Regions from separate parts of the Carnobacterium sp. AT7 genome, predicted to be linked through region 2. Evidence: predicted binding sites of a transcription regulator. Region 2 holds the regulator's gene; the other holds the start of a gene.
The links. The regulator LexA, encoded in region 2, represses DNA repair genes until DNA is damaged. The targets are predictions, from matches to a motif close to CNAACANNTGTTNG.
Positions count from the first base shown of each region.

Region 1: a site for LexA is predicted at 4,671-4,684, ahead of CAT7_RS08540 (Y-family DNA polymerase). Genes of this name have one in related genera too.

Region 1 is NZ_ABHH01000021.1:2,841-18,328, reverse strand. It holds gene CAT7_RS08570 (SHOCT domain-containing protein) at 1-403, opposite strand, end outside; gene CAT7_RS08560 (pyridoxamine 5'-phosphate oxidase family protein) at 1,531-1,908, shown strand; gene CAT7_RS08555 (hypothetical protein) at 2,187-2,378, shown strand; gene CAT7_RS08550 (hypothetical protein) at 2,644-2,955, opposite strand; gene CAT7_RS08545 (hypothetical protein) at 2,977-3,348, opposite strand; gene CAT7_RS08540 (Y-family DNA polymerase) at 3,345-4,643, opposite strand; gene CAT7_RS08535 (GNAT family N-acetyltransferase) at 4,979-5,560, shown strand; gene CAT7_RS08530 (aldo/keto reductase) at 5,954-6,934, shown strand; gene CAT7_RS08525 (aldo/keto reductase) at 6,971-7,822, shown strand; gene CAT7_RS08520 (MarR family winged helix-turn-helix transcriptional regulator) at 7,945-8,391, shown strand; gene CAT7_RS08515 (ABC transporter ATP-binding protein) at 8,410-10,146, shown strand; gene CAT7_RS08510 (ABC transporter ATP-binding protein) at 10,136-12,022, shown strand; gene CAT7_RS08500 (AAA family ATPase) at 12,666-13,154, shown strand; gene CAT7_RS08495 (DNA-3-methyladenine glycosylase) at 13,342-13,965, shown strand; gene CAT7_RS08490 (DUF3013 family protein) at 13,981-14,475, shown strand; gene prmA (50S ribosomal protein L11 methyltransferase) at 14,517-15,470, shown strand; gene CAT7_RS08480 (16S rRNA (uracil(1498)-N(3))-methyltransferase) at 15,471-15,488, shown strand, end outside.
Region 2 is NZ_ABHH01000020.1:15,401-30,888, forward strand. It holds gene CAT7_RS08330 (THUMP domain-containing class I SAM-dependent RNA methyltransferase) at 1-568, shown strand, start outside; gene CAT7_RS08335 (ribonuclease HI family protein) at 607-1,014, opposite strand; gene CAT7_RS08340 (EbsA family protein) at 1,100-1,552, shown strand; gene CAT7_RS08345 (cold-shock protein) at 1,614-1,820, opposite strand; gene CAT7_RS08350 (uracil-DNA glycosylase) at 2,014-2,664, shown strand; gene CAT7_RS08355 (ABC-F family ATP-binding cassette domain-containing protein) at 2,754-4,655, shown strand; gene CAT7_RS08360 (thymidylate synthase) at 4,674-5,621, shown strand; gene CAT7_RS08365 (dihydrofolate reductase) at 5,644-6,138, shown strand; gene CAT7_RS08370 (SGNH/GDSL hydrolase family protein) at 6,234-7,070, shown strand; gene CAT7_RS08375 (YpmS family protein) at 7,100-7,708, shown strand; gene msrA (peptide-methionine (S)-S-oxide reductase MsrA) at 7,725-8,249, shown strand; gene CAT7_RS08385 (YozE family protein) at 8,254-8,475, shown strand; gene deoD (purine-nucleoside phosphorylase) at 8,509-9,216, shown strand; gene CAT7_RS08395 (S41 family peptidase) at 9,320-10,810, shown strand; partial or broken gene lepB (signal peptidase I) at 10,970-11,514, shown strand; gene lepB (signal peptidase I) at 11,538-12,191, shown strand; gene ylqF (ribosome biogenesis GTPase YlqF) at 12,264-13,118, shown strand; gene CAT7_RS08415 (ribonuclease HII) at 13,129-13,902, shown strand; gene lexA (transcriptional repressor LexA) at 13,964-14,587, opposite strand; gene CAT7_RS08425 (DUF896 family protein) at 14,751-14,990, shown strand; gene tkt (transketolase) at 15,122-15,488, shown strand, end outside.

The sequences.
Region 1 (15,488 bases), on a different contig from region 2:
GAGTTTTAATAACCCGATAACTATCTTCGGTAACTGAATTGTTTTTCTCTTTTTTCTTATTTCTATTTTTTCCTCCTACATATGCACCTGCTAATGTACCTATACCTGGAAATAACATTGTTCCTAAAATAGCTCCTCCAACAATCTTCCTTAATTGAGCTTTTTTCTTAGATTTATTTTTTTCTTTAGTAACGGATAGCCCATTTTGTTTTGATTCAACAACAGTATTGTAAACAGCACCATCAAAAGCATATTCAAGCAATTCAAAATAAATAGGTTCTTTTTTATTGAAAAAGATTAAACCTTCTTCGTTTTGTATTATTTCTGTTAAACCAGTAAAGTTAACGCCAATTTTTTCTCGTCCATTTTTAATCTGCAACATTGATTTATTTCCTACAGTCATTTTAATTCCTCCATTTTTTTGTTTTACGTACTAAACTGATTATTAAAATAAATAGAAAAGAATTACACTAGGTCAGCGGGTAACTTGTTTAAAGTATATATATAAATAATGCTCCATTTTAAAAATAAAGACAGAAAAGTCTGATTGCTTTTAATATTTTTGAGGAATTATAAAATAAAGTGAAATTATAAGTAGAATCACTACTGGAAATATGTATAGAGTAACTTTGTATAATATAGCTTTTTTCTTAGAGGTATCAGACGGATTAAACACATTTACCCCTTTTTTATATTTATTAGCGATATGATCGATAAAAAATGAAAAAACCATTAATAGCCAACCGGCGTAAAATAACCAATCTGAATCAGTACTTAAAAGTGCGAAATAAATGAAAAAAAATGAATAACTTAGCGGATGGATCCACTGATATTTATTGTTTCTATCCTTGATAAAGGCTAATAAAGATCGAATCAAATAAATTAGTATAGCAATGAATAGTATAAAGTTTATAAATAAAATAAAGTTATCCACTAAATAGCCTCCATAAAATAAATTCCACTGCATTTATATAACGTGTTTTATGTAATTTATTTTAGCATTATAAAAGGATTTTGTGTATCTAAAAAATAAAAGTTAGATACAGGTGTGTGGGTATTTACAATTTATTGCTCCAACAAAGGATGCAGAGAAAAGCAACATGTTACAGTTGGAGAAATAATGGATATACCTTCAAGGAGAGTATTCAATTTTGCAAACAGCGAGAATAATTACTTTGCAGTAATGGAGAAAAAGGGACTACCTCATTAATTTGTGAGGACATTGCTTAAATAAGATTAACGTCTTTTATTGCTTAGTTTAGCTTTTTTCTTTAGCAATAGATGGTCCTGTCAAAAGTAAACTCAAACAACAGACAATTCATTTTTTATGATTATTTTCATTTTAGTTACGCATCCGTTTCTTACATTTCAACTGCTGAAAATAATTGATTTAAATCAATTGGATATTAGAGAATATATACTACAATCAATATGTTGGATTTCTGCTTATCTAGTTTGTGTAATTTATAATGTACGCTCGCTTCAAGCAGCCATGAACTATTATAGCAAGATATTAAGAGGAGGCAAAATATGTTAAGCGAAAAATTTATTGAGGTAAGTAAAAATGAGGGAGTTGTATCCATAACTTCATGGGGAAGTGGGGATCAACCAAATGTTAGATGCACTTGGAATTCATATATTCGTATTACAGAGGATGAACGTATTTTAATCCCCATTGCAGGATTTACCAGCACTCAAAATGATGTTTCTAAAAATGATAAAGTGATTTTAACATTAGGAAGTCGTGAAGTAGAGGGATTCAATAATTATCAAGGAACCGGTTTTTTAGTTGAAGGTAAAGCGCGTTTCACAGATTGCGGCGCCGAATTTGAACAAATGAAAAAAGAATACTCTTTTATTAATAAATTACTTGAAATCACGATTGAATCAGCTAAACAACTTCTTTAAAACAACGCGTTTATTATCCAAAATTTTGTCCACTTTGAGTATCTTTGTTAAAAAGATCGTGGACTTTTTTGATGACTTTTAATTACATAGGGTTTAAGAGTAAAAATTAAAATAGTTTGGTTCAGTTATTTGCAGATAAAGTAGAAATTGAATTATGTAAGATAAAAGGTTAAGCATTTGACTGAAGTTCATAAAACAGTCAAAAATTTATGAGCTATCTGTATAGTGTTGGAAACGTTTTCTGTTATAATATGTGTATTAGAAAGGAGGGATAACAAATGGTGAACTATCGAGTTTTAACTGTTGCGAGTAATCCCTTGGGAGAATTCGAAGGTCGTGAAACCGTACAAAATGATTTAGAAGTATTGTTAGGAGAAGTAAGTGAAAATGAAGGAGAAATTGTTTCAGTCACTCAAGTTCTGACTGAACCACATATTTTACTTACAACAGTTATTTATAAAGTGAAATAATTTTTAAGACTCCTTTCTGGGGTCTTTTTTATGTATTCTAGGCATGTTAAATCAGTTTATTGGTGTAATGAAAGGTAAAGGAAATACATTATAATAATACGTACAATAAAATAGAAAATTATCCTACACCTGATATGCAGGATAATCGATGAATCTATTGCTTAAATTGATTAGGCAACTACCAAACTTGTATTAAAAATAATGGGCGGATTAACTTATTGAAATTGTTGACCTATTTAGATAGTAACAATAATAAGAATAAACCTTAAAACATAACCTTTTTGTGTGGCATTCGGTGACCTTTATAATCAAATACCTGTCCAAAGTAATTAGGTGGGCTTAATAGTTTGAATTTTTGAACCACTAATTGATTGCGATCGTTAATGACTGATTCAATCGTAATTTCTGAACCAAGTTTTATCTCATACATAAAACCAAAAGCTTTCTTTCCAGTAATCAAACAATTAAACTTGCGACCATCCGAAAGCAGAGTGAATCTACAGAAAGGTGTGTTGTTTTTTGTATTGATTACTTTAATATCTGAATCAAGCTTCCCCGTAATAATAGCAGTATTCATGAGTTCCCCTCCATTTTATTATTAAATGTCATTAGTAAGATTAGTCCATTTTTTTAAACTAACAAATTGAATGTTGTGAATCTCATCAAAATCAATTTTTGTATCATTTACATAAATACCTAATTCATCTCCGCCAATAACTAGACCAATGACATCATCTTTGTAATATCCATTTTGGTCTACCGCTTCAATCTGTATAGCAACGGATTTATTCTTTAGGATAGCTTCATTTATTACTGACGTAATTTCTTCAGAATCCATCTGTTTTTTTTGTGGATTGACTTTCTTCATCTCCGCCGTTAAATTTTCTTGAGCAGCTGTATGTTCTGACAAATAAAATCCTGCCCATTTTTTAATACCACGATCATGGTATTCCTCATTTAAATAGTTCATTTTATGCCCTCCATTCCACCAGCATGACCACCAACAAGAGAACTACGATTAATAGCTGTTGCGCCATCCATAAGACTACTAGCATGTACTAATGATTGAAAACCATATTTATCTCTTATTTTATCGACTAGTAAATCTAATTTTTCATTTGTAATTTGTTCAGTCGGATTTTCAAATAGATCCAATTGAATATCACTCGTATAGGATAATTTTGAATAGGTAATTCCTATGCGCCGGACGGATTTGTCATCCTCGTAATACTTATTAAAGATTTCAAAGCAGTATTCAACTAATTTTTTTGTATTAGAAGTACTTGGTATCTTTAATTGGCGCGAAAAACCATCTTTTTCCTCATATTTAGAGTAACTAACAGAAAGACTGACACATCCTGTTTGACAATGATGCTTTCTAATTCGGGTAGCAACTTGTTCAGCCATTTCACGAATAACAATTTTGATTTCCTGTCTTTTAAAATAGTCTTTTTTGAGAATTTGAGAGTTGCCATAACTTTTTTCTAAAGGACGATAGGAGTCTCTAATATCGCTACGGTCGATACCCCAAGCATTAGCATAAAGTTGTTCACCAATCAAGCCCATTGAATCTCTCAATTGATAGAAATTTGCGTGTGCTAAGTCATAGACTGTCTTAATGCCTAAACTATTTAATCGTCGTTCTGTTCGACTTCCAATGCCCCACATGTCTGTCATGTTTTCGATTTTCCAAACTGTTTTCGGAACGTCCTCGTAACGCCACTCCGCAATCAATTCTGAATTATATTTGGCCCCATTGTCTAAAGCTAGTTTAGCCATCAGCATATTGTCGCCAATGCCAATCGTTACATATAGACCGGTCTTCTTAAAAATATGGTATTGAATCATTCTAGCCAGTTCATAAGCACTTTTCTTTTTGAACAGTTTTAGACTTCCTCGGACAGAAATAAACGATTCGTCGATACTATAAATATGTAGATCTTCATCAGAAACGTATTTACGAAAAATATCGTTGATTTCAGTATTCTTTTTAATATAATAGCTCATTCTAGGTGGTACGATAACCAAATCCGGGTGATAAGGGATTTCCCATTTCCTAGTAACGTTTCTAATACCTAATACTTTTTTAGCCATTGGCGAAGCAGCTAACACGATGCCACCGGGTTTATCTGCGTTACTCATAACAACTAATAGAGCTTTTAGAGGATGTAAGCCACGTTCAACACATTCCACAGACGCATAAAAAGATTTAACGTCAATACAAAAAATATCATCGCTTCGTTCTTTAGCATAATTGAATGACATAAGAACCCCTCCTTTCATTCTATTATACGAACGTTTGTTCTTTTTGTAAAGCGAACACACATAAAAAATAGTTCTATTCAAAAGAAAATAAGAGGTTTAAAAATGAAACTCAAATATTGAGTCTTTTGTACTAACTAGTTCATGAGTTATATAAACGTATTTAAAACACTTTCTTATAAATAGTGCTAGTATTATAATAAAATTAAGTATATTTAAAATTTTATTGTTCGAGTCATTTGTTGTGGCATGAATAAAAGATTGAAAGAGTAGGTCTTAAGTATAATGTTCTAAAAATCGTTAATTATTTTCAACAATAAAAGAAAGATGGTGCTTTTTTGTTAGATAAAACAATTCCATATGCGGAAATTTGGATGTATCGTTCAAAAAATCTTCCAGTTAATGAACCCGTTTTACCTGAAGGTTTTTACTTTAAAAGTTATCAAGAGGGCGATGAAGTAGGATGGGCAGCCATTGAAACGGCTGTTTCGGAATTTGAGAATGAGGGACTAGCATTGAATTACTTCGAGGAAAAATTTGCGCCATACTCTAAAGATCTGAGAACGCGATTGTTATTTGTCGTAGATTCTTCAGGAGAAAAGGTTGGCACATGCTTAGCTTGGTGGAAGGAATCACCGAATGGTGTGCGTTACCCATTAGTTCATTGGGTAGCTGTAAAACCAGGTTATCAAGGAAAAGGACTCGCAAAAGCAATGGTAAATCGAACTCTTAAACTATTGCAAGAACTTGAAAAAAATTCACCTATTTATCTGCACACTCAAACGTGGAGTTATGCAGCAATTCACTTGTATCAAAAACTAGGGTTTGAGATCACAGATAATAATTTAGATGGAAGCCCTAACGTAGATTATCAAAAAGCTATGAGTATTTTAGCTAGCATACAGAATAAAAAAAACTAGGCTCATAAAAAATAATGTCATCATCAATCAATAGATTATAGACACTGGTATATGGAATCAGATTATCCTAATGCAAAGTCCACTAACATAGGGGAGTCTTATTCTGTTTTTAAAAAAGTAACTACATTGGGCAAAAGTGGGAACTGAACTCAATTTAATTGAGCAATCGACGACTCAGTTATTTTACTTTTATGATTAACATAGTCCAAGGAATATTGAATTTTCTTCATTAAAAAAAAGTTGTTTTTACTTGACTTAAAGTTCACTTCAAGGTGTATCCTGGTCACTAATAAGGTAACTTTTATTGAAAAGGCTTTTGAGTAGTAAGAACAAGCATCATTTAGTAAAATGAACCTTATGAGATAGCTTCATTATTAGTTAAGGGGTGAATAGATGGAATATACTAAACTAGGAAATACAGGAATGGATGTTTCAAGGATTTGTCTAGGAGCAATGAGTTTTGGAGATCCAGAAAAATGGATTCACAAATGGGTATTAAATGAAAATGAAAGTCTCCCGATTATTAAACGAGCATTGGAACTGGGTATCAATTTTTTTGATACTGCGAATATTTACTCAATTGGGAAAAGTGAAGAAATTTTAGGAAAAGCATTAAAAGAGTATGCTAATCGAGATGAGATCGTATTAGCAACAAAAGTCCATGGTCATATGTTTGATGGTCCAAACGGTGGAGGTCTATCAAGAAAAGCTGTTCTTTCTCAAATTGACCAAAGTTTAGAACGATTGCAAACCGATTATGTTGATTTATATATTACTCATCGCTGGGATTATGATACGCCCATAGAGGAAACGATGGAAGTACTGCATGATATCGTGAAATCTGGTAAAGCAAGATATATTGGTGCTTCTTCAATGTATGCTTGGCAATTTCAAAAAGCACAAAATATAGCAGAACGGAATGGGTGGACTAAATTTATATCTATGCAAGATCATTTGAATTTAATCTACCGTGAAGAAGAACGCGAGATGATTCCTTATTGCTTATCAGAAAAAATTTCTCTGACGCCCTATAGTCCTTTAGCTTCAGGTCGCTTGACACGAGATTTATCGATTCAGACAAAACGTACAGACACGGATAAGATAGCGCGTCTTAAATATGACAAAACAGCTGATCAGGATCTTGAAATTATTGAAAGAGTTGCACAACTAGCGGAACGTTATGAAGTCAGTAGAGTGCATGTAGCACTTGCATGGCTCTTGCAAAAAGAGGGGGTAGCTGCACCGATCATTGGAGCAACTAAACTCGAACATGTAGAAACAGCTGTTGCTGCGGTAGATTTTAAACTTACTCAAGAAGATGTTCAATTTTTAGAAGAACCCTATATTCCACATCGCATTGTTGGTTTTTCATAGAGAAATAAGTAAAATAAAAACATGGAGGCCAATTAAATGGAATTAGTTACGTTAGCAAATGGCATAAAAATGCCAATTTTAGGTTATGGAGTGTATCAAGTAAATGATCTTGAAGAATGTGAACGTGTTGTAAGTGAAGCCATTGAGGTAGGGTATCGTTCAATTGATACCGCACAAGCCTACGGGAATGAATCTGCTGTTGGAAATGCTGTGAAGAAGAGCGGAATTCCTCGTGAAGACTTTTTTATCACAACAAAAGTTTGGATCTCAAATGCAGGATATGAAAAAGCAAAAGCTTCCATCGAAGAGTCTATGGAAAAATTGCAAACTGATTATTTGGATTTGGTTTTGATCCACCAACCGTTTAATGATTACTATGGAACTTATCGTGCGATGGAGGAATATTATAGAGCAGGAAAAATAAAAGCCATTGGGGTTAGTAATTTTTATCCGGACCGTTTTATTGATATTGCTGAGTTCAGCGAAATCAAACCTATGGTGAACCAAGTTGAAACGCATGTATTTAACCAACAAGTAGAAGCTCAAAGTATTATGGAAGAATACAATACTCAAATTGAATCATGGGGACCATTCGCTGAAGGGAGAAATGATTTCTTTAACAATGAAACATTGAAAAAAATCGGTGAGAACTATGGCAAATCTGTAGCGCAAGTTGCTTTACGGTATTTGATTCAACGGAATATTGTGGTCATTCCTAAAACAGTCACAAAAGAGCGTATGATTCAAAATTTTGATGTCTTTAACTTTTCATTGACGGATGAAGAAATGGCAACGATTCTAGGATTAAACCAAAAAGAAAGTTTGTTTTTCTCTCATTACGATCCAGAGACAGTTAAATTTTTAACAAGCTTAGGTAAAAGAAAATAAAGACTAAATAAAATTACTTTGAAAGAATAAGTAGATTTAACTATCTATTTATTCTTTTTTTTGCTAACATAGTTACCTATAGTAACTATGTTAAGTAACTTAATTTGAAAGGAGAAAAAGCCATGGATAGTCATCTATCTGAAAAATATATTGATGCCTGTTTTAGCGCCAAACAAACGTTACGGTTCTTACCTGAACCACCTCCTGAATTACAAAAAAGACACGTTTATATTATCAAAACATTGTATAACTTATCAAAGGAGTTAACTGAGGTACGTGTCAGTGACATTGCTGAGTCTATTGGTGTAACGTTACCTAGTGTTACAAAAAACATCGCAACGCTAGAAGATTTAAATTATATAAAAAAAGAATCAAACCTAAACGATAAGCGAGTAGTAAATATTCAGTTAACCAAAAAAGGGTTAGCATTATATCAAACAGTTTTTCATGATTTTCATCAAGAAAATAGTCAGGTTTTAAAAGCTATTCCTGAAGAAGAGATGCGTTTAACAATAAAAACAATTTACCGGATTCATGATTTAATGGAGCAGGCATACTTGCTCGATTAAAAGGAGAGGATAAGAATAATGTATAAAAAATTAATGCAATCTTTGCGACAATATAAGAAACCAGCCTATTTAACGATGCTTTTTATGGCATTAGAAGTTGCTGTTGAGATATTCATCCCCTTTCTCATGGCAAAAATTATTGATAAAGGGTTGATAGCAGGCGATCTTAGCTATGTTTTGAAAATAGGTTCACTAATGTTTGTGTTGGCTTGTTTTTCTATGTTGTTTGGAGTACTGGGCGGGAAATTTTCTTCCGATGCTGCAGTAGGACTTTCAACAAATCTTCGTCAAGACATCTACGAAAATATTCAAACATTTGCATTTGATAATATTGATAAATATTCTTCATCAAGCCTGATTACCAGACTGACAACAGATATTACAAATATTCAAATGGCTTTTCAAATGGTTTTAAAAACGATTATTCGAGCACCTTTCATGATTGCCTTTGCGTTTGCAATGGCAGCTTATACGAATTTGAAATTGTCGTTAACTATTTTAATTATTGTTCCGATAGTCGCATTTATTTTAATCGGCTTAATCTATCGTGTACATCCTTATTTTATAAAAGTTTTCAAAAAATACGATCGATTAAATCAAACTGTGCAAGAAGATATTAACGGTGTACGGGTTGTAAAATCATTTGTGCGTGAAGAAAAAGAAATCGAAAAATTTAAAGTAGCTTCTGCAGATATCAAAAACCTATTTACGAAAGCTGAAAAAATTACGGCCCTTAATGCTCCGGTTATGCAGATTGCAATTTATTCTTGTTTACTGCTCGTTTATTGGTTTGGAGCAAAATATGTTGTCGGCGGAACAATGAGCACGGGGGAATTAACGAGTTTTATTACGTATATGATGCAAATTTTAAGCAGCATCATGATGATATCAATGATTTTTGTCATGATTGTTATTTCTGAAGCTTCAGTAGAGCGTGTTACTGAAGTCTTAAATGAAAAAGCCTCATTGTCTAATCCAGAAAACCCGCTAATGACCATTGAGAATGGGGAGATTGAATTTAGAAATGTTCAATTTAAATACAATGAGTTGTCTGAGGAAGCTGATTTAAGTCAAATCAACTTTACAATCAAATCTGGCGAAACAATTGGGATTATTGGCGGAACTGGGAGTGGGAAAAGCTCACTGATTCAATTAATTCCAAGACTTTACGATGCAACTGAAGGAGAAGTATATGTTTCAGGTCATAATGTAAAAGACTATGATTTAGTGACCTTGCGTGATCAAATCGCAATGGTATTGCAAAAAAACACGTTGTTTTCTGGAACGATTAGCGACAACTTAAAATGGGGAAATAAAGAAGCTTCCAAAGAAGAAATTCAGCGTGTGGCTAAATTAGCCCAAGCAGATGAGTTTGTTCAAGGATTTCCGGATAACTATGAAACGGTTCTGGACCAAGGCGGTTCAAATGTATCCGGTGGACAAAAACAACGGTTAACGATTGCACGTGCGTTATTAAAGCAGCCTAAAATCTTGATTTTAGATGATTCAACAAGTGCAGTGGATACAAAAACAGATGCTTATATTCGAAAAGCATTTATAGAAGAAATTCCAAATACAACAAAAATCATTGTGTCACAACGCATTTCATCTATCCAAGATTCTGACCGCATCATCGTATTAGAAGAAGGTAAGATCGATGGGATTGGAACACATGACGAATTGTTGAAAAATAATAAAATTTATAAAGAAGTATACGATTCTCAAGTAAAAGGAGGGACGATAGTTGAAGAATAAACCGATTACGCGACCAGCTGTTAGTCCGTTAAAAATATTCAAACGTATTCTTTCTTATGCAACGAAACAATACAAATTACGCATCATCATCGTAGTGGTCAGTATCATCATTAGTGCTGCAACCAATGCGATTGGGATTAGTTTTACAAAGACATTGATTGATGATTATATTGCGCCTTTGCTGACTCAGCAAACGCCTGATTATTCTGATTTAGCGCGTATTATTGGTTGGATGGCACTATTGTATTTAACCGGTGCTGTATTCACTTACATCTTTAACCGTACAATGGTCACAGTGTCTCAAGGCATCTTAAAAGATATTCGTGATGAAATGTTTACACATATGGAGTCTTTGCCGATTCGTTACTTTGATAGCAATGCAACGGGTGATATTATGAGTCATTATACGAATGATACGGATACGTTAAGACAAATGATCAGCCAATCCATTCCACAGATTTTTTCTTCGCTGATTATGATTTTATCGATTATTATTGCGATGTTTATCATTAATATACCAATGACGTTATTTGTTTTATGTATGGTAGGTATCATGGTTGCTGTGATTCGCACAATTGGGAGCAAGAGTGGTCTTTACTTCTCAATCCAACAAAAAGCATTGGGAACGTTAAATGGGTACGTGGAAGAAATGATTGAGGGCCAAAAAGTCGTGAAAGTATTTAATCATGAAGAAGAGGCAATTGCTGATTTTAGTGAATTAAATGAGGAACTAAGAGAAAATGCGACGAAAGCAAATACGTATGCAAATATTTTAATGCCAATTATGGCAAATATTGGAAATTTTATGTATTTATTGACCGCAGTGATCGGAGCTATTCTCTCGATTACGGGACTTACAGCGTTAACAGTAGGGAGTGTTGCATCTTTTGTTCAGTTTACAAAAAGTATTACCATGCCAGTAGCTCAAATTTCGCAACAGTTTAATGCAGTTATTTTGTCTTTAGCGGGTGCAGAACGTATTTTTAATTTGTTAGATGAAAAACCTGAAGAAGATGAAGGAACAATTGAATTAGTCAATGTCACTAAACAAGCTGACGGAACAATCGAGGAAGCTAGTCAACGTACAGGTAGTTGGGCTTGGAAACAAACAACAGCTGCTCAGGAAGCTATCTATAAAGAATTGACGGGTGATGTGCGTTTTAAAGATGTTACATTTGGATACAATACCAATAAAACGATTCTTCACAACATTAATTTATTTGCAAAACCAGGTCAAAAAATTGCTTTTGTTGGCGCAACTGGTGCTGGGAAAACAACGATCACCAATCTAATTAATCGCTTTTATGATATTCAAGAAGGAGCCATCACTTATGATGGGATTGATGTCAAGAAAATCAAGAAAGATGATTTGAGAAGATCATTAGGCATTGTACTACAAGATACGCATTTGTTCACCGGAACGATAAAAGACAATATTCGTTACGGACGTTTAGATGCTAGTGATGAAGAAGTGGAAGCAGCTGCAAAATTAGTAAATGCCGACTTCTTTATCAGACAATTGCCACATGGTTACGATACTGAATTAACGGGCGATGGCGGTTCACTTTCTCAGGGACAAAGACAATTACTTGCAATTGCTAGAGCAGCCGTAGCGAATCCGCCAGTCTTGATTCTTGACGAAGCTACTTCAAGTATTGATACACGGACAGAATCGGTTGTCCAAAGTGGGATGGATGCGCTGATGAAAGGGAGAACGGTGTTTGTTATTGCTCATCGACTTTCAACGGTTCGCAATTCAGATGCCATCATGGTAATGAAACAAGGACGTATCATTGAAAGAGGATCTCATGATGAATTGATTACTCAAAAAGGGGAATACTACCAACTTTACACGGGTGCGTTTGAAATGAACTAAACAATTGTTATAAAAGGTGCTTTCCAATTGTTGGAGAGGACCTTTTTAACTGTCGTAAATATTAGGTTGTGTATCTAAAAAAATAAAAAATTAATGCAGCATCAAATGAAAAGCACTATTGTTGTACATGATCTAAATAAGAACAACAAAAAGGATACTTAGTTTACTTCATAATAATCTTCCTTCATAATGATAATTAAATTGAAGATGTTCTAGAAAGGAAATTATTATGAACTATTTAAGTTCAATTTCATTTCCTAATATAGAAACAAAAGTTGACTTTTTCCTCAAAATCAAACAAACAATCTATGATTTTTTTTATCCCTTTCAAACTTTGGTCAAACACAGTTTAGAAAGAATTAATTTTGATTCCATTACGATTCTTTATGGGAGAAATAATTATGGGAAAACTACAGATATTAAATATCATTTCTGAAAAGTTAAAATTTTTATGACCTAGACTCAGAATTAGCAGGCATGAAAAAACGGTCACAGTTAGAAAATATTCAAACCTATTATAATTTTTTCGAAAAGCACCAAGATGAATTTCGTTAATCCGAGATTAAGTTTAAGTATTAAAAATTTAATAATCGGACAGATGAACGATCCTTGAAGGGAACTATAAACTATGGAGGTATTTCAGATGAAAGAGCCATATTATTCAACAAGCAGAGTTATTTTCATGTGTGGAACAGCAGGATCAGGAAAGTCGACTTATGCTCAGATGTTAAAACAACAAGGATTCGTTCGTTTATCTTATGATGTAGAGTCATTTAATAGAGGACTCACAGTTCACCCACTGCCACCTGATGTTTACGATGAAATCAAAACGGTTCTTGATCTAAAGTTAAAAGCACTAATTACAAAAAATGAAAATGTTGTTCTAGATTATTCCTTTTGGTCACGTGAAATGCGTGATGAATATAGAAATATGCTGGTTCCATTCGGAATAAAACCAGAGATCATTGTAATCGTTACCCCTAAAGAAATTACTTTGCAAAGAATTTCCGACCGAAAAGGAAAGAATCCTAATGATATTATGTTAGACAAACAAACTGCAGCTCAATATTACGAAAATTTCCAACCACCAACATCTGATGAAGGGGAAGTAACATTCATTAAAGGTTACTAATATTCAAGTCGGCGAAAAATAATAGTTTGAGAAATTTATAAATTAAACACAATGAAAATTTCAAAGTGATTTATTTAATTATCAATCTTAAAAATGACTTTCTTTTTATCTAAGTGTTATTTTATTGTATACTAGAACTTGAAGAAACAATCACTAAAAATGAACAAAACAAGAAAGAGGAATAAAATTGGATTTTTGGAAAGATCATACTAAAACAACAGAAGAAATAGCTCAAGATTTATTGGGATGTTTAGTCATCAAAGAAACTGATGAAGGGGTGACATCGGGTTGGATCGTTGAGACGGAAGCTTATTTAGGCGAAATAGATGGAGCGGCTCATAGTTATGGGTTAAAGAAGACGCCTCGTTTAGCATCTATGTACAAAGAATCAGGAACGATTTACATCTATAGTATGCACACTCATCTAATGTTGAATGTCGTTGTTCAAGAAGAAGGAAAACCAGAAGCAATTTTAATTCGAGCTATTGAACCTTATACAGGTATGGATTTAATGGCTGAACGGAGAGGGAAAGCTGGTTTTGTAGTAACCGATGGCCCTGGTAAATTAACAAAGGCAATGAACATCACTAAGTTGGATGACGGCACACTTGCCTGGGATCCTCCTTTAAGAATTGATGTCGACACAAGAAAAAGCCCTAAGAAAATTGAAGTATCGCCTAGAATTGGCATTCCAAATAAAGGGAAATGGACGGATGCGCCGCTTCGGTATACTGTTGCAGGAAATCCATATGTGTCAAGAAAAAAAGGTAAAATTGAAGCAGATTTCGGCTGGGATGAACCAACAAATTAATGGAGGCGAAAAAGAATGGCACAAGAAACACTAGTAGATTATTTAGGTGAAGCGTTAGAAGAAAGTGATTTTGAATTTGATTGGAAATTAGAATGGAATAAAAAACAGCATGTTATTGAGGTATATTTTTCAATTTTTGCAGAACAGAAAGAAAATAATATTATTATTGAAGATATTGAAGGAACAGCTACACAAAATGAAATCATTCAGTTTGAAGACGCAATCTGTTTCTTTGACCCTAAGAAATCAAAGATTCAAATGGATAATTATTTAAAAGCGTTTCCGTTTGATTTTAAAATGGGTGTCGAAAAAGGGTATATTGATGCCATACTTAAAACCTTGCGCATCGTTGTAACAGAAGGCCAATCTGATTTGTTAGATTTTGCTACTGATCCAGCAATTGAAGAATTTGAATTAAACTGGAATGATCTGAATTTTGACGGAACAATTAAAACGTTGAAAGATATCAATCGATATAGTGAAGAGAAACTACTTTATCCAAAATATTAAATTAACCGAAGAAAATTGTTAATTGGAGGCAAAGCGATAAAATGAAGTGGACTGAATTACAAATACAAACCTCAAATGAAGCGGTAGATGCTGTTTCAAATATTCTGATTGAATCTGGCTCGCAAGGAGTTGCGATTGAAGACAGACAAGATTTTTTAAATACACCGGATGATGGTTTTGGTGAAATCTGGGCCTTAGATGAAGCCGACTTTTCTAAAGAAGGCGTTATTATCAAAGCTTATTTTCCAGACACGCTTTTTTTACCTGAATTGGTTCCTGGCATTCAACAAAGAATCAAAGCTTTAGAGAGTTTTGGTTTAACGATTGCCCCAAATAGATTGAAAATTGAAGAAGTAACGGAAGAGAACTGGGCAACCGCTTGGAAAAAATATTACCGTCCATTGCAAGTGACCCGCTTTTTAACCGTTGTCCCAAGTTGGGAAGATTACGAAGTGCAACATGCGGATGAGCGTGTGATTCGCTTAGATCCAGGTTTAGCATTTGGTACAGGTACGCATCCAACGACGATTCTTTCCTTACAAGCTCTAGAAACCTATATTCGTGGAAATGAAACGATTTTAGATGTGGGGACAGGTTCAGGAGTATTGAGCATTGCAAGTAAAGCTTTAGGCGCTAAACATGTCCATGCGTATGACTTAGATGATGTTGCGGTCAAAGCAGCTGTTGAAAATATCAATTTAAATGACTACGCAAAAGATGTAGTTGTCAAAGCCAATGATTTGTTGAAAGGCGTAACGATTGAAGCTGATATCGTTGTAGCAAATATCTTAGCTGAGATTATCGTTCCTCTTATACCAGAAGCTTATGAAGCATTGAAACCAGGCGGTCTATTTTTAACGTCAGGAATTATTGAAGATAAAAAAGAACTGATTCTTTCAGAACAAAAGAAACAAGGTTTTACAATTATTCAAGTGCAACAAATGAAAGACTGGTGCAGTATTGTCGCTCAAAAACCTTTAGCGGAGGATGAATAGATGCAGCGTTATTTTCTA
Region 2 (15,488 bases):
TTTCTATGATCCCGTGTGTGGTTCAGGAACAATCGTGATTGAAGCAGCTTTAATTGGGCATAATATTGCTCCAGGATCTAATCGTTCATTCAGTTGCGAAGAATGGGAATGGTTTGATCAAAGTGTTTTTGAAGAAGTTCGTGCAGAAGCAGATGCTGCAGTAGATCATGATATTGTATTGGATATTATGGGTACTGATATTGATGGTACGATGATCGAAATTGCCAAAGCAAATGCAGATGAAGCAGGAGTAGGCAGCAGTATTACATTTAAACAAATGCAATTAGCTGATTTTACGACTGAAAAAGAATATGGTGTTATCTTAGCTAATCCTCCTTATGGAGAAAGGTTAGGTGAAGAAGAAGAAGTTCACAAACTATACAGAGAAATGGGAAAAGTATACCGCCCATTAAAAACTTGGAGTAAGTACATTATTACAAGTGATTTAGCTTTTGAAACATTTTATAGAGAAAAAGCGACTAAAAAACGTAAATTATATAACGGCGCTTTGAGAACAGATTTATTCCAATATTGGGGCGAACGTCCTCCTAGAGCACCTCGTAATTAAAAAAGAAAAAATAACAGCTTAAGCTTGTCTTAAGGCTGTTATTTTTTTGAAATTATTTTTTGCAAAGCTTGTTTAGCCAGATTATCAGCACCTTTATTTTTTGATTCTGGAATCCATTCAATAAAAAAAAGTGGGAAATGTGTGAGTCTTTCTTGAATAGTGGTTAAGTGAACGTTAAAAAGATCTTTTTTTACGTAATTTTTTTTAACAGCCGAGGCTACTAATTTGCTATCTGTGTACATCATTAAAGTTTCATCGGTCAAATTGTGTTCAATTAAGTAATGAAGTCCCTTTAAAAGTGCTTCAAATTCAGCTTCATGATTACTCATTTCTTTTTCAAGAGCAATAGATAATTGCTCGTGTCTATCTTCAGTACTAATGACGATTCCTACACCGCTGGGACCAGGATTGTTTTTTGTGGAAGCATCAGTATACATTTTAATCATATTCATTTACTTCCTTTCATTTAAATGGGTTTCTGACTTTAGATATGTTAAAATGAGAATACTTTCGTATAAGGAGTGCAACGTATTGGATGATAATACTCGTTTGAAATTTTCTCTTTCAATAGAACCAGCTTTTCAAGTTATTTATTGGTCAATTTGTTGGCTAGCCTTTTTTTTATTTCTTATTTTAGCTTTAGAAACACAAACTATTAGTCTTACAATGGTTAGTTTAATTATTATATTTGGCATACTTTTATTTTTTGGACTAGGCTCTACTCTAAAGATAAAAAATAACAACTTGAAAATTAGTTATTTTAGAGGAATTAAAAAAAAGAGTATTTCACTAGATGAACTAACAAAAATAACGTTTTCTGATAAAAGGGAAATCAATGTATTTCTCAACCAAGATAAAGAAGGGTTTCAGATTTACTTAAACAAAAAGAATAAAAAAAAGTTTTATGAGTATATCAAAACTAATGCACCATTAATTCAATTAGAACAACAAGATAGATGGGATGAGCTATCCGAACATAAGTAAGTAAAAAACGATACCCTAAATCAGGCGTATCGTTTTTTGGGTATTCATATAGCTAATTAAATTAGTCTAGAACAATGACGTTAGTAGCTTGAGGGCCACGGGTGCCTTCCAAAATTTCGAATGAAACAAGTTGTCCATCAGTCAAAGATTTAAAGCCATCTTCATTCACAATACCCGTAAAGTGAACGAAAATATCCTCGGTTTCGTTGTATTCAATAAATCCGTATCCTTTTTCGTTGCTGAACCATTTAACTGTTCCATTTTCCATCTACGAAACCCCCTTGTTGAGCTGTTTTAATAACATTCAGTTTCTTTATTCTAAAGTCTAAAACAACTGACCTAATATTATTATAGAAACAATTGAGCTATTCGTCAATTCTATCTAATTTTGAAAATACTAAAAGAAATATTTCAATTGATTTTTTAGATAAGCAATCCAAGAAGAGAGGAGGTTGATTGATTTGGATACAGTATTAACAACTGACCTAGTTGCCTTAGCTAAAAAACGTTCCCAACATTTCAATGTTGAAGGCTTTGTCTATGGGCAAGGTCCCGTTAATCCTAAATTCTTATTAATAGGAGAAGCTCCTGGAGAAACAGAAGCTTTAAATGGAATCCCTTTTTCTGGGAGAGCAGGGAAAGAACTGATGCGTTTTTTTGACCTGTTGGAAGTTGATCGAAAGGAAGTTTATATTACAAGTGCTTTTCGGAGTCGTCCTTATCGATATAAAGAAAAAATAGACCGCAAAACCAAACAAGTTGTGCTAAGAAAGTATAACCGGCCTCCAACTAAACAGGAATTGATCGCACATGCTCCATTATTAGATCAAGAAGTTGAGAAAGTCCAAGCACCTTACATTTTAACTATGGGAAATATTGGGTTGCAAAGACTGCTTGGACCAAAAGCAAAAGTTTCAGCTCAACATGGACAATTGTATAAAGGGCCAGTATTACGTTTAGTTTCTTTAAAGGACAATACGTACACCTGGACTGAAAAAGATTATGCTGTTTTTTCGACTTTTCATCCAGCAGCGATATTTTACAATCGTCAGTTATTAGAAACCATTCACGAAGATCTTGCTGAATTTAAAAAACTGATTCATAAAATTTAATTGGAGCAGTCTAAAGATATTATGAATAAAAAATGGTAGAATGTTAAAGATAAGCAAATATGTAGGATAAAGGAATGTGAAGATAAAAGATGAAAGAATTAAAAGTACAGAATTTGACAAAAACATACGGAGAAAAAGTATTATTTGATGATATTAGTTTTTCAATCATGGAAGGCGAAAGAATCGGTTTAATTGGAGTGAATGGTTCTGGGAAAACGAATTTACTGAATGTAATCACAGGAAATGATAGTGCTGAAAAAGGCAGTATCCAAAAACCGAAAGACTATACAATTAGTTATTTGATGCAAGAACCAGATTTGAACCCTGATAAATCTGTTTTCGATGCTGTTTTTGAGGGAGATACACCCATCTTAGTGGCTGTTAGAAACTATGAAAGAGCCTTAGAATTGTTAACGGCAGATCCAATGGATGAAAAATGCCAAAATAGGTATTCAAGAGCTGAACAAGCTATGAATGATGAAAATGCTTGGATAGCTGATACAAACGCAACGACAATTTTGACTAAATTAGGTATTAGTGATTTAGAACAATTGGTGGGAACGTTATCCGGTGGTCAGAGAAAACGAGTAGGTTTAGCACAAGTGTTAATTCAAGAACCCGATTTGCTAGTTTTAGATGAACCAACAAACCATTTAGACTTTGAGACAATCACGTGGTTAGAAAGTTATTTAAGTGCGTATAAAGGAGCCCTATTGCTTGTAACACATGACCGTTATTTCTTAGACCGAATTGTTAATCGAATGGTTGAATTATTCCATGGAAATGCGACGTTCTATACAGGTAACTATGAGCAATACGTGATTAATAGAGCTCAAAGACAAGAAGCAGCCGTAGTGGCAGATCATAAAAGGAAACAGATGTATACGAAAGAATTAGCTTGGATGCGAACTGGAGCAAAAGCACGCTCAACAAAACAACAAGCTAGAATCGGTCGTTTTAAAGATTTAGAAGACAATTTAAAACAATCAAACGTAGATGAATCAGTTGAAATGAATTTAGAAGGATCGCGCTTAGGAAAACGAGTCTTTGAATTGAAAGATGCATCGCTGAATCTAGGCGGAAAAGTTATATTAGATCACTTCAATATGTTGATTCAAACGAAAGATCGAATTGGGATAAGCGGAGAAAACGGAGCGGGTAAATCAACCTTCTTAAATACACTAGCTGGAAGATTCCCATTAGATTCAGGAGAAATGGTTGTTGGTGAAACGGTAAAAGTTGCTTACTTCACGCAAGTAATTGAAGAAATGAACCCTAATAAGCGTGTCATTTCTTATTTACAAGAAGTTGGTGAAGAAGTAGAAACAACTAATGGTGAACGAATCAGTGTGACAAATTTATTGGAACAGTTCTTATTTGAGCGTCATACACATGGTACGCTGATTGGTAAATTATCTGGTGGAGAAAAAAGACGTTTGTATCTATTGAAGTTATTGATGCAACAACCAAATGTATTATTGCTGGATGAACCCACCAATGATTTAGATATTGCAACTTTAACGGTCTTAGAAGATTATATCGAAACATTCCCAGGAGCAGTTATTTCAGTTTCCCATGACCGTTACTTCTTAGATAAAACAGTAGAAAAATTACTGATATTTGATGGACATGGAAAAATCAGACCATTTTATGGCAGTATTACAGATTATATCGAAGAAGAAAAAGAGAAAAAACAAGGTCGCTCGGTTCAAAGTAGTGATTCAGTTACAAAAGTTGCCACACAACCGGAACCAGTTGTGGTAGATGAAAAAGTGAAATTAACCTTTATAGAACAAAAAGAATGGTCCACGATAGAAGAAGAAATGTTTAATCTTGAAAATAAAATTGAGACACTCAAACAAGAGATGCTAAAATCGGGTAGTAATTTTAGTTTGCTACAAGAACAGCAAGAACAAGTAACGGTTTTTGAAAAAGAGCTAGAAGAAAAAATGAATCGTTGGGAATATTTAAGTCAATACGCAAATGATTAAACCATAGGAGGTAAGGTTGTGGAGTCAGAATATCTAAATCTAGCAAGAAAAGTTTTGGAAGTAGGCAACGAAAAAACGGATCGAACAGGAACGGGAACTAAAAGTTTATTTGGCCACCAAATGCGGTTTAATCTACAAGAAGGTTTTCCACTTTTAACCACGAAAAGAGTACCTTTCAGTTTGATTAAGAGTGAATTGTTATGGTTTATTAAAGGCAATACAAATATTCGCTATTTGTTGCAGCATAATAATCATATATGGGACGAATGGGCTTTTGAACGTTTTGTGAAAAGTGAAGATTATAAAGGACCAGATATGACTAATTTTGGCAGAAAGTCTTTGATAGATTCAGAATTCAATACTCTTTATCTAAAAGAAAAAGAGGCGTTCTGTACCCGTATTTTAGAAGATGAGACCTTTGCATTGCAGTATGGTGAATTAGGAAATGTTTACGGTGCACAGTGGCGCAAATGGAAAACAACGCAAGGTGAAACGATTGATCAATTAAAAGATGTGATTAAATTGATTAAAACATCTCCAGACTCAAGACGTATGCTTGTTTCAGCGTGGAACCCTGAAGATGTACCCAATATGGCGCTGCCTCCTTGTCATACATTATTTCAATTTTATGTTGCGGATGGGAAATTAAGTTGCCAATTGTACCAACGGAGTGCCGATATCTTTTTAGGAGTCCCGTTCAATATTGCAAGCTATGCGTTATTGACGCATCTTATTGCTCATGAAACGGGGCTAGAAGTAGGCGAATTTGTTCATACTTTGGGAGATGCACATTTGTATTCAAACCATATCGAACAAATAAACAAACAACTAGCTAGAGAACCTAAAGAATTGCCTACCTTAATATTGAATTCATCAAAAACAAGTATTTTTGATTTTGAAATGGACGATATTAAAATCGAAGGATACGACCCTCATCCCGGGATAAAAGCGCCAATAGCTGTATAACAAGAAGAAAGTAGGGAATGATATGATTGCTTTTTTATGGGCTCAAGATCAAAATGGGGCAATTGGGTATCAAGGGACGTTACCTTGGTATTTGCCGAATGACTTAAAATTTTTCAAACAAATGACAATAAATAATGCGGTTGTGATGGGTAGAAAAACCTTTGAAGGAATGAACAAACGGCCTTTACCTAATCGCATCAATATTATATTAACAACTGATCCCAATTATCAAGCTGAAGGGATTAAAGTCATGCATAGTCGAGAGGAAGTACTAGACTTTGCTAAAGAGTATTCAGGAGATACCTTGATTACAGGTGGAGCAAACGTCTTTAGTTTCTTTATGGATGACGTAGATGTATTGCATCGCACCATGATTGAAGGCGAATTTAAAGGCGATACCTTTATGCCTGAAATAGATTGGTCACAATGGAAACTAGATAAAATAGAAGCTGGGATTCTTGATGACCGCAATAAATATCCACACGTTTTTGAAACGTATGTACGAAATGAAAAATAAGTAAATACACTAGTCATTTCAGATAGAAATGTATACGAAAAATAGAGAATCTGGTATACTATTTTCATATATCGACAAGTAGAGGAGTTTTTAACATGAAAAAAGGACGGTCAATTATCGGTATCTTCCTTTTTTTGATGATTGCTAGTTTTCTCGTTGTTGGTTTGCTAACCGTTTTATTTCAAAATAATTCAACTAACAACGAGGAAAAAAGCGAACTAAAAAAAGAGTCTCTTCATATCGTTGCAATTGGTGATTCTTTAACACAAGGTGTTGGAGATACTTCTAATAGTGGCGGATACGTTCCCATAGTAGCTGACTTATTAAAAGAAACGGATAATTATAAAGAGGTAACCACAAGTAATTATGGGAAAAGTGGCGATCGAAGTGACCAAATATTGGAACGTTTCTATGAAAGTAAGGCCATCCAAGAGGATATTGCCTCTGCTGATATCGTTGTATTGACGGTAGGTGGAAATGATATTATCCAAATCTTAAAACAACATCTTTTAACGGTTACTAAAGAAAATTTCCTTATACCTGAAGCAACTTATAGGGAAAACCTAACCACTCTTTTATCGGCTTTTAAAAAAGTGAATCCTGAAGTTCAACTATATATCTTTGGCATTTACAATCCTTATTCTATTTACTTTCCTGAAATAACTGAAATGGAATCTATAGCAGGTGAATGGAATGAAACAACAAAGGAAGTAGTAAATGAAACTGAAAATGCGACCTTTCTTCCTATAGCTGACTTATTTAATCCGTCATTGAAACATGAGGAGAAAAAAGACGTATTGATAAACGAGGAAGAAGCTAAAGAACAAGCAATCAGCAATCCTTATTTGTATGAAGAAGATTTATTTCATCCGAATGAAGCTGGATATCAGTTAATGAGTGAGGTCTTATTTCAAGCTATTGTAGCTGAATAAAAAGAAAACTTGTGGAGTAAGGAGTTTTTATGAGCATAAAAAGTAATGAGCAAAAGAGTAAATTAAATGGCTGGAAATGGGCTTTTCTTGTCCTGCTTTCAATCGTATTAGGAACATTATTTTGGTTTTTCACTCAAATGACTCCGGTTATTATTGGAGAGCCTAATCTAGAAACGCAAACTAGTAGTGATGAAGTGACGTTTCAAGTATCAACAAAGAAAGATGATATCAATCAATTGGTAGCTTCGTATCTTAAAGATGAAAAAATAGTAAAAGGTCCGGTCAATTATCAATTTAAATTGGAAGACCAGGCTCAATTAGTTGGCACCTTTCAATTATTTGGAAAGGATGTCCAATTCCAGCTTTCTTTAGAGCCATTTGTTATGGAAAATGGCAATCTGCAATTTAAAACAACAGGCCTTTCAATTGGAAAATTGAATTTGCCGATTTCCTTTGCCTTGAATCAAATTGAAAGTCAATTAAATATTCCAGATTGGGTAGCTATTGATAGTGAACAAGAAACACTTGTTTTTAATTTAAATGAGTTCACGCTAGATAGCGGTATCCATTTTTCGGTCGATAAGATTGATCTAGCCGAGAATGATATTCGAATCAATGTCTATGTGCCAACCAATTGATCTAATTTAAGAAAGGATGAGGTCTGTGAGAGATACTGCAATTTTTGCCGGAGGATGTTTTTGGTGTATGGTTTCGCCATTTGATGAACAGCCTGGAATTGAGAAAGTTGTTTCAGGCTATACAGGCGGACATACGGTTAATCCTACTTATGAAGAAGTTCTAGCCAAAACAACGGGACACACGGAAGCTGTTGAAATAACCTTTGATCCAACAATTATTTCATATGAAGAATTGGTCGAAATCTATTGGAATCAAACGGATCCAACAGATGCTATGGGTCAATTTCAAGATAGAGGAGATAATTACCGACCTGTTATCTTTGTACGAGATGAGAATCAAAGAAAAGTTGCTGAAAAATCCAAGCAACAGTTAAGCGAAAGCGGAAAATATAAAAAGCCAATTGTTACTGTAATTGAAGCCGTACAACCTTTTTATCCAGCTGAAGAATACCACCAAGAGTTTTATCAAAAAAATCCAGAAAAGTATGCTCAAGAAAAAAAAGAGCGTCTTGATTACCAGCAGGATAAAGAAAGGAATTAAGTTAATGCAACGTCCGTTTTATCATTATTTAATGACTGAAAGAGATCCATATAAAAAAGATGCTGTAACGTTATTTGCAAATGCCGTTTATTTAGATAATAGCTTTCCTAAACAATCAGAAGATTATCATGAAATTAGTCATTATTTGGAATTAAATGGTACTTACTTAGAAGAAATGACAACGTTTGATAAAGCATGGGAAATCTATTTGGATAAAGATAATTAAAAAAAACAACAAAACAACTAGGAGGAAATAATCATGAGTGTACACATTGAAGCTACAGAAGGACAAATCGCAGAAACGGTATTATTACCTGGAGATCCATTAAGAGCAAAATATATTGCAGAAACATTTTTAACAGATGTGGAACAGTATAACCGCGTAAGAAATATGTTTGGGTACACTGGAACCTATAAAGGCAGACGTGTTTCTGTCCAAGGAACAGGTATGGGAATACCTTCTATGATGATTTACGCTGAAGAATTAATAACAGGTTACAACGTGAAAAACTTAATCCGTGTAGGAACTGCTGGCGGAATGCAAAAAGATGTTAAAGTACGTGATGTTATTTTAGCGCAAGGTGCAACAACTGATTCAGCTGTTGTAAAAAATACATTTAATGATCAAGTACAATTTGCTCCGATTGCTGATTTTGATTTACTTAGAACAGCGTATGAAATTGCAACTGAACAAGGAATGAAAGTTAAAGTGGGGAATATTTTATCTGCTGATCGTTTCTACAATGCTGAACTAGATAAGAAGAAATTGGCAGATTATGGCGTACTAGCTACTGAAATGGAAGCGGCTGGTCTATACACGTTAGCAGCAAAATACAATCGTAGAGCGCTAGCTATTTTAACCATAAGCGACCATTTAATTACTGGAGAAGAAACTTCTTCAGATGAGCGTGAAAAAACCTTTAATGATATGATGATTGTAGCTCTAGAAACAGCGTTAAAATTCTAGTAAAAAGTGACCTTGTTTATTAAATTCTTAAAAGTAATGTAAGAAATAGACTAGAATGGTCGCGAATGTAGAGTCTAATTGAAAGTAGAGAGGAACCTTGCAAATGGAGAATGAACCAAAGAAATCACAAAAGCAAAAAGGAATCAAACCTTGGGCATATGGTGCTTCTCTCATAGTAGTTGCTGCACTTTCAATTGGTGGAACTGTTGCTGTTACAAACGCAAATGATGATAATGATGAAGTACAAAAAAATGTAAATTCCTCAGAATCCAGTGTTGCAGTAAATACAGAGGATTTTGAAAAAATCCAAGCTGTCTATGACACTTTAATGTCAGACTATTATCAAGGTGTAGAAGGGGAAACCTTGATTGAAGGTGCCATTACTGGTATGACTGAATCTGTGGGCGATCCGTACACACAATACCTCGATGTAGAAGAATCGTCTTCTTTAGATGAAAGTATTTCAGCATCCTTTGAAGGAATCGGTGCAGAAGTGATGAAACAAGGAGACAATGTTATGATTGTTTCTCCTATTGCAGGTTCACCAGCTGAAAAAGCAGGATTACAGCCGAACGATATTATTTTAAAAGCTGGTGATCAAGAATTAACCGGCATGAATTTAAATGAAGCTGTTTCACACATTCGTGGCGAAAAAGGTTCGGAAGTTGTTTTGTCTATTAGGCGTGGCGATTCTACCTTTGAAGTAACGTTAGTACGAGATACAATTCCGGTTGAAACCGTTGTTTATCAATTAGATGAAGAAAATCCAACAATTGGGTATATTTCCATTACGAGTTTTTCTTCACCAACTTATGATGATTTAGTAGCTGCGATAAAAGATTTGAGAAATCAAGGTGCAAAATCCTTTGTGTTCGATGTTCGTCAAAATCCAGGCGGTTTATTAAATGCGGGAATGTCAATTTCTAATCTGTTTTTAGAAAATGGCGATACTATTTTACAAACGCAAGAAAAGGATCAAGAGCCTGTCTCAATCGTCGCTGATAATGCGACAATGGGTGATTTTAAAGTTACTGAACCAGCTGTTTTATTAGTAGACGAAGGCAGCGCTAGTGCTTCAGAAATTCTAGCAGGTGCTGTTAATGAATCAGGAAATGTTAAACTAATTGGAACGAAAACGTTTGGTAAAGGTACAGTCCAAAATGTGGCTGCATTTAATGACAAAAGTGAGTTAAAAATAACGATTGCAAAATGGTTAACGCCAAGTGGAAAATGGATCAATGAAAAAGGCATCACGCCTACTATCGAAGTTGCTTTACCGGATTATGCGAATTTATTGATAATTGATGGATCAAAAACCTATCAATTGGGCGATGTTTCTGAGGAAGTTAAAAACCTAGAAAAAGTCCTTGATGCATTAGGTTATTCTGTAGATACTATTGATGGATACTTTGATGAAGCAACCCAAAAGGCTGTTAGTCAATTCCAAATCGATAAAAAGCTCCCTGTCGATGGTAAAGTGACAGGTGAAACGGCAACTCAACTCGTTGAATCGTTAAGAAAATTGATTGATGAAAATGATACTCAATATGAGGCAGCGATAAAAGAGTTGCAAGCCACTAAATCCAACGACTAATAAGCAATTGAGTTGTAAACAAAAACAGTTAAAACTTACTAGGGAAGAGAGGTAGGCGTTTTCTATCTCTCTTTCTTGGTCAGCACTGTGTTAAATAGATAGTTATTTGAAAAAAATTCTTGTATGATAGAATAAACAGATTGGTTTGGAGCGAAGGATATGGGGAAAAATTCGTGGAAGGAGTTTTCATGGAAGTGGTCTAAGGCGCTATTGTTAGCTGGATTGATCACTGTTTTATTGCGAAATTTCATCTTTATTCCTATGACTATTGAAGGTTCGTCTATGATACCTACCTTTCAACAGGACGATCAAATTATTGTCAAAACAATATATGATATAGAGAGATTTGATTTAGTTGTATTTCACGATTCTCAAATCGGACTCTTGTAAAAAGAGTAATTGGTTTACCTGGAGAAAAAATCCAATATGAAAATGATCAGCTTTATGTAAATGATAAAAAATTCGAGGAAAAATTTCTAGATAATGATTTAGTGAATAACGCTGGCGGAATTTGGACATCTGATTTCACCTTAGAAGAATTGACTGGAACTCAAGTAGTACCAGAAGATGAGTATTTTGTATTAGGTGATAATCGTAGATCAAGTAATGACAGTCGGTATTTTGGAAGTATTCCAGTTGAGTCAATTGTTGGAGAAACTTCGTTTATTTATTATCCTTTTAATCGCATGAAGAACGTTCAATAAACAATGAAAGTAGGGAGAAGCTATTGAGTAAAATAAATTTTTCTGATGATCAAAATCAAACAGAAAGATCTTTCGAACCTAGAAAGTCACGTCATCTTTCTTCGAGTCAAAAACGTAAAGAAAAAAAAAGTCTTGGAAGTGAAATTTTAAGCACACTACTTTATTGTATAGTAGCGTTAATCATTTTTTTACTTATTCGGCATTTTTTGTTTGCTCCAGTAAGTGTAGATGGTGAATCGATGGTTCCTACTTTAGAAGATCACGATCGTTTGATTTTAAATAAAGTCTCTAATATAGACCGCTTTGATGTTGTTGTTTTTCCTGCTCCTGATGAGCCTGAGAAACAGTATATCAAAAGAATCATCGGTCTTCCGGGTGACACTATTCGTTATCAAGATGATGTTTTATATATTAATGATAAAGCAGTTGAAGAAGAGTATTTGCAAAGTTCGATTGAATCCTATGCTACAGGAGGCAACTTTACCGAAGACTTTTCATTAGCCTCTAAAACGGGTGAAGAGACGGTTCCTAAGGGCAGCTATTTTGTGATGGGGGATAATCGTATAAATTCAAAAGATAGTCGTTTTTTTGGATTCGTAGATGCAACTACTGTAAGTGGTACAGCTAATTTCCGGATTTGGCCACTTAAAGAGTTTGGCTCAATAGACGAAGAATAAAAAAGAAATGTAAAAAAAGAAGATGAAAAAATTGTTCTTTTTTGTGTGTAAATAGAAAGGTGAAAAAATAACATGACCATTCAATGGTTTCCAGGGCATATGGCCAAAGCAAGACGACAAGTAACCGAAAAAATTAAATTAGTAGATGTGATATTTGAACTCGTAGATGCAAGATTGCCTTTATCAAGCCGCAATCCCATTTTAGACGAGATAATAGGAGAAAAACCAAGAATCATTATTTTAAACAAAAGCGATTTAGCTGATCCTGTTCAAACAAAAAAATGGGTGGAGTACTTTAATGAACAAGGAATAGCTGCAGTCCCAATTGTTGCACAAGAAGGAAAAGGCATGAAGCAAGTTATGGAAAAAGCAAAAGAAATTTTGAAACCAAAATTTGACAGAAGAGCCGCTAAAGGAATCAAACCACGTGCTATCAGAGCAATGAGTATTGGAATTCCAAACGTTGGGAAGTCTACTTTAATCAATCGTTTTATTAAGAAAAATGTGGCAAAAACAGGAAATAAACCAGGTGTCACAAAAGCTCAACAATGGTTAAAATTGGGCAAAGAATTGGAATTACTGGATACTCCAGGTATTCTTTGGCCTAAGTTTGAAGATCCAGCTATTGGACAAAAACTTGCTTTAACAGGAGCAATCAAAGATACCATACTTCAACTAGATGATATCGCTATGTATGGAATAGAATTTATGCGAGAAAATTATCCGGAATCAATTTCAAAACGATACCGCTTAAGTGAAGAGGAAATGACATTAGCAATACCAGAGATGCTCATGCTTATTAGTGAGCGCAGAGGATTTCGTGATGACTATAGCCGTGCAGCTGAAATGGTAATTTTTGAAATAAGAAGTGGTAAAGTAGGACGATTTACATTAGATATTGCTCCGGTTTCTTTACCTAAAGAATAGAGGAACGCGTGTGGAAAAGCCTTTAAGTATTGCAGCAATCAAAGAATTATTGTCAACCATTTCCGATTCAACCGATGAGCGACTATCAGCAATTAGGAATGATTCCCGTAAAGGGGCTGCGAGTGCATACAAAGCATGGGAAAATAAGTTGAAGAAACAGCAATCTATTCTTGATAAACAAGAAGAAATGCTTCAAATTGAACGTTATTTTTGGGAACAAGGTACGCAATACATCGCTGGAATCGATGAAGTAGGAAGAGGACCACTAGCTGGACCTGTTGTGGCTGCTGCAGTGGTATTACCGAAAGATTTTGATGTGTTAGGTATAAATGATTCTAAGCAATTGTCTAGTGCAAAACGAGAAGCATTATTTGAACAGATCCAAGAAGCAGCAGTAGCTATTGGAATTGGTGTAAAAGATCATCATATAATCGATAAAGTAAATATTTACGAAGCAACTAAATTAGCCATGATTGAAGCCATACAACAATTGCCTGTACAACCAGAACAATTATTGATTGATGCTATGCATTTACCAGTTAGTATACCGCAAGAAAGTTTCATCAAAGGGGACGCCAAAAGTATATCTATTGCTGCGGCAAGTATTATTGCTAAAGTAACAAGAGATAGAATGATGGCTGATTATGATGATTTATATCCAGGCTATGGTTTTGCTAAAAATGCTGGTTATGGAACTAAAGTACATTTAGAAGGATTAGAAAAACAAGGAGCATGTCCAATTCATAGAAAAACATTTGCTCCTGTAAAAAACGTACTAAAATAGGTACCGCGATATAGCCTAAAAAAACGAATGAATAGGAAACTATTCATTCGTTTTTTTTATATTATTGGATATGGCTACGGTATAAGCCAATAACTTTACCTAAAATAGTTAATTCATTAAGTAGGATAGGACTCATTGTATCATTTTCAGGTTGTAATCGATAATGATCTTCTTCTTTATAAAATCTTTTACACGTTGCCTCATCATCAACAGTCATAGCAATGACAATGTCGCCATTATTAGCGGTTCCTTGTTTGCGAATAATAACTTCATCACCATCAAAAATACCAGCATTAATCATGCTTTCTCCGCGAATAGTCAACATGAATAACGATTCATTTTCAAATTGTAAATTTGGAGGAAGAGGGAAATAATCGGTAGCTTCTTCTACTGCTAAGATAGGCTCTCCAGCTGTAACGGTTCCTAATAAAGGAATTTTGTCTAATGCAATCCCTAATTTTGTTAATCCTAAAGCTGTTAATTCAATGGCACGTGGTTTACTAGGATCCCGTTGGATATATCCATTTTTTTCTAAGCGGGAAAGATGTCCATGTACTGTTGATGTAGAAGATAAAGAAACGGCTGTTCCAATTTCTCTAACAGTTGGAGGATAACCCTTCAATTTAACTTGATTGTATATATATTGCAAAACTTCAACTTGTCTTGATTCCGGATTTTTACTCATAATAGATATAAACACCTCGTTTCTTTTTTTATCATTCTAAGATTACCATATATAGCACAACAAATCAAACAAACGTTCGTAGATAAAGAGGATAAAAGAGTGATTTTATCAAAGAAGTTTGTTATAGTTGAACCAGAAATAAAAAAAATGCTGGAGTGATTAAATGTTACCAAAAGAGCAGATGGAAAGAATAAACGTTTTAGCGAATAAAGCAAAGACCAAAGGATTGACCATACAAGAACAAGTAGAACAAAAAAAATTAAGAGACGCTTATATTGAAGCATTCCGAGGTGGAATGAGAAAAACAATTGAAGGTGTTAAAATAGTAGATGAAGAAGGTACGGATGTTACGCCTGATAAATTGAAAGACATCCAAAAAGAGAAAGGCCTTCATGGCAGATAAAAAGGTTTGTTCATAAATGGGATAAGCATTAGATTCTCCCATTTATGAACATTCTGTTCGTGAAAGCGTTGCACTTAAAGCGGAATAATAGTAAACTAATAGAGTACTAATAGAGAGTTCAAATCGAAAGGATGATTTTTTTGTTTGATAACACAGACCAGTTAGCAGTAAATACAATTAGAACACTAAGTATGGATGGTATACAAAAAGCCAATTCCGGACACCCAGGCTTACCTATGGGGGCTGCTCCAATGGCTTACGCATTGTGGACTAAACAATTAAAAGTAAATCCAAAAAACTCAAAATGGTTTGACCGTGACCGTTTTGTCTTATCAGCTGGACATGGTTCAATGTTATTATACAGCTTGTTACATTTAGCTGGATATGACGTTAAAATCGATGATTTAAAACAATTCCGTCAATGGGATAGTAAAACACCTGGACATCCAGAGGTTAACCATACTGATGGAGTAGAAGCAACTACTGGTCCTCTAGGAC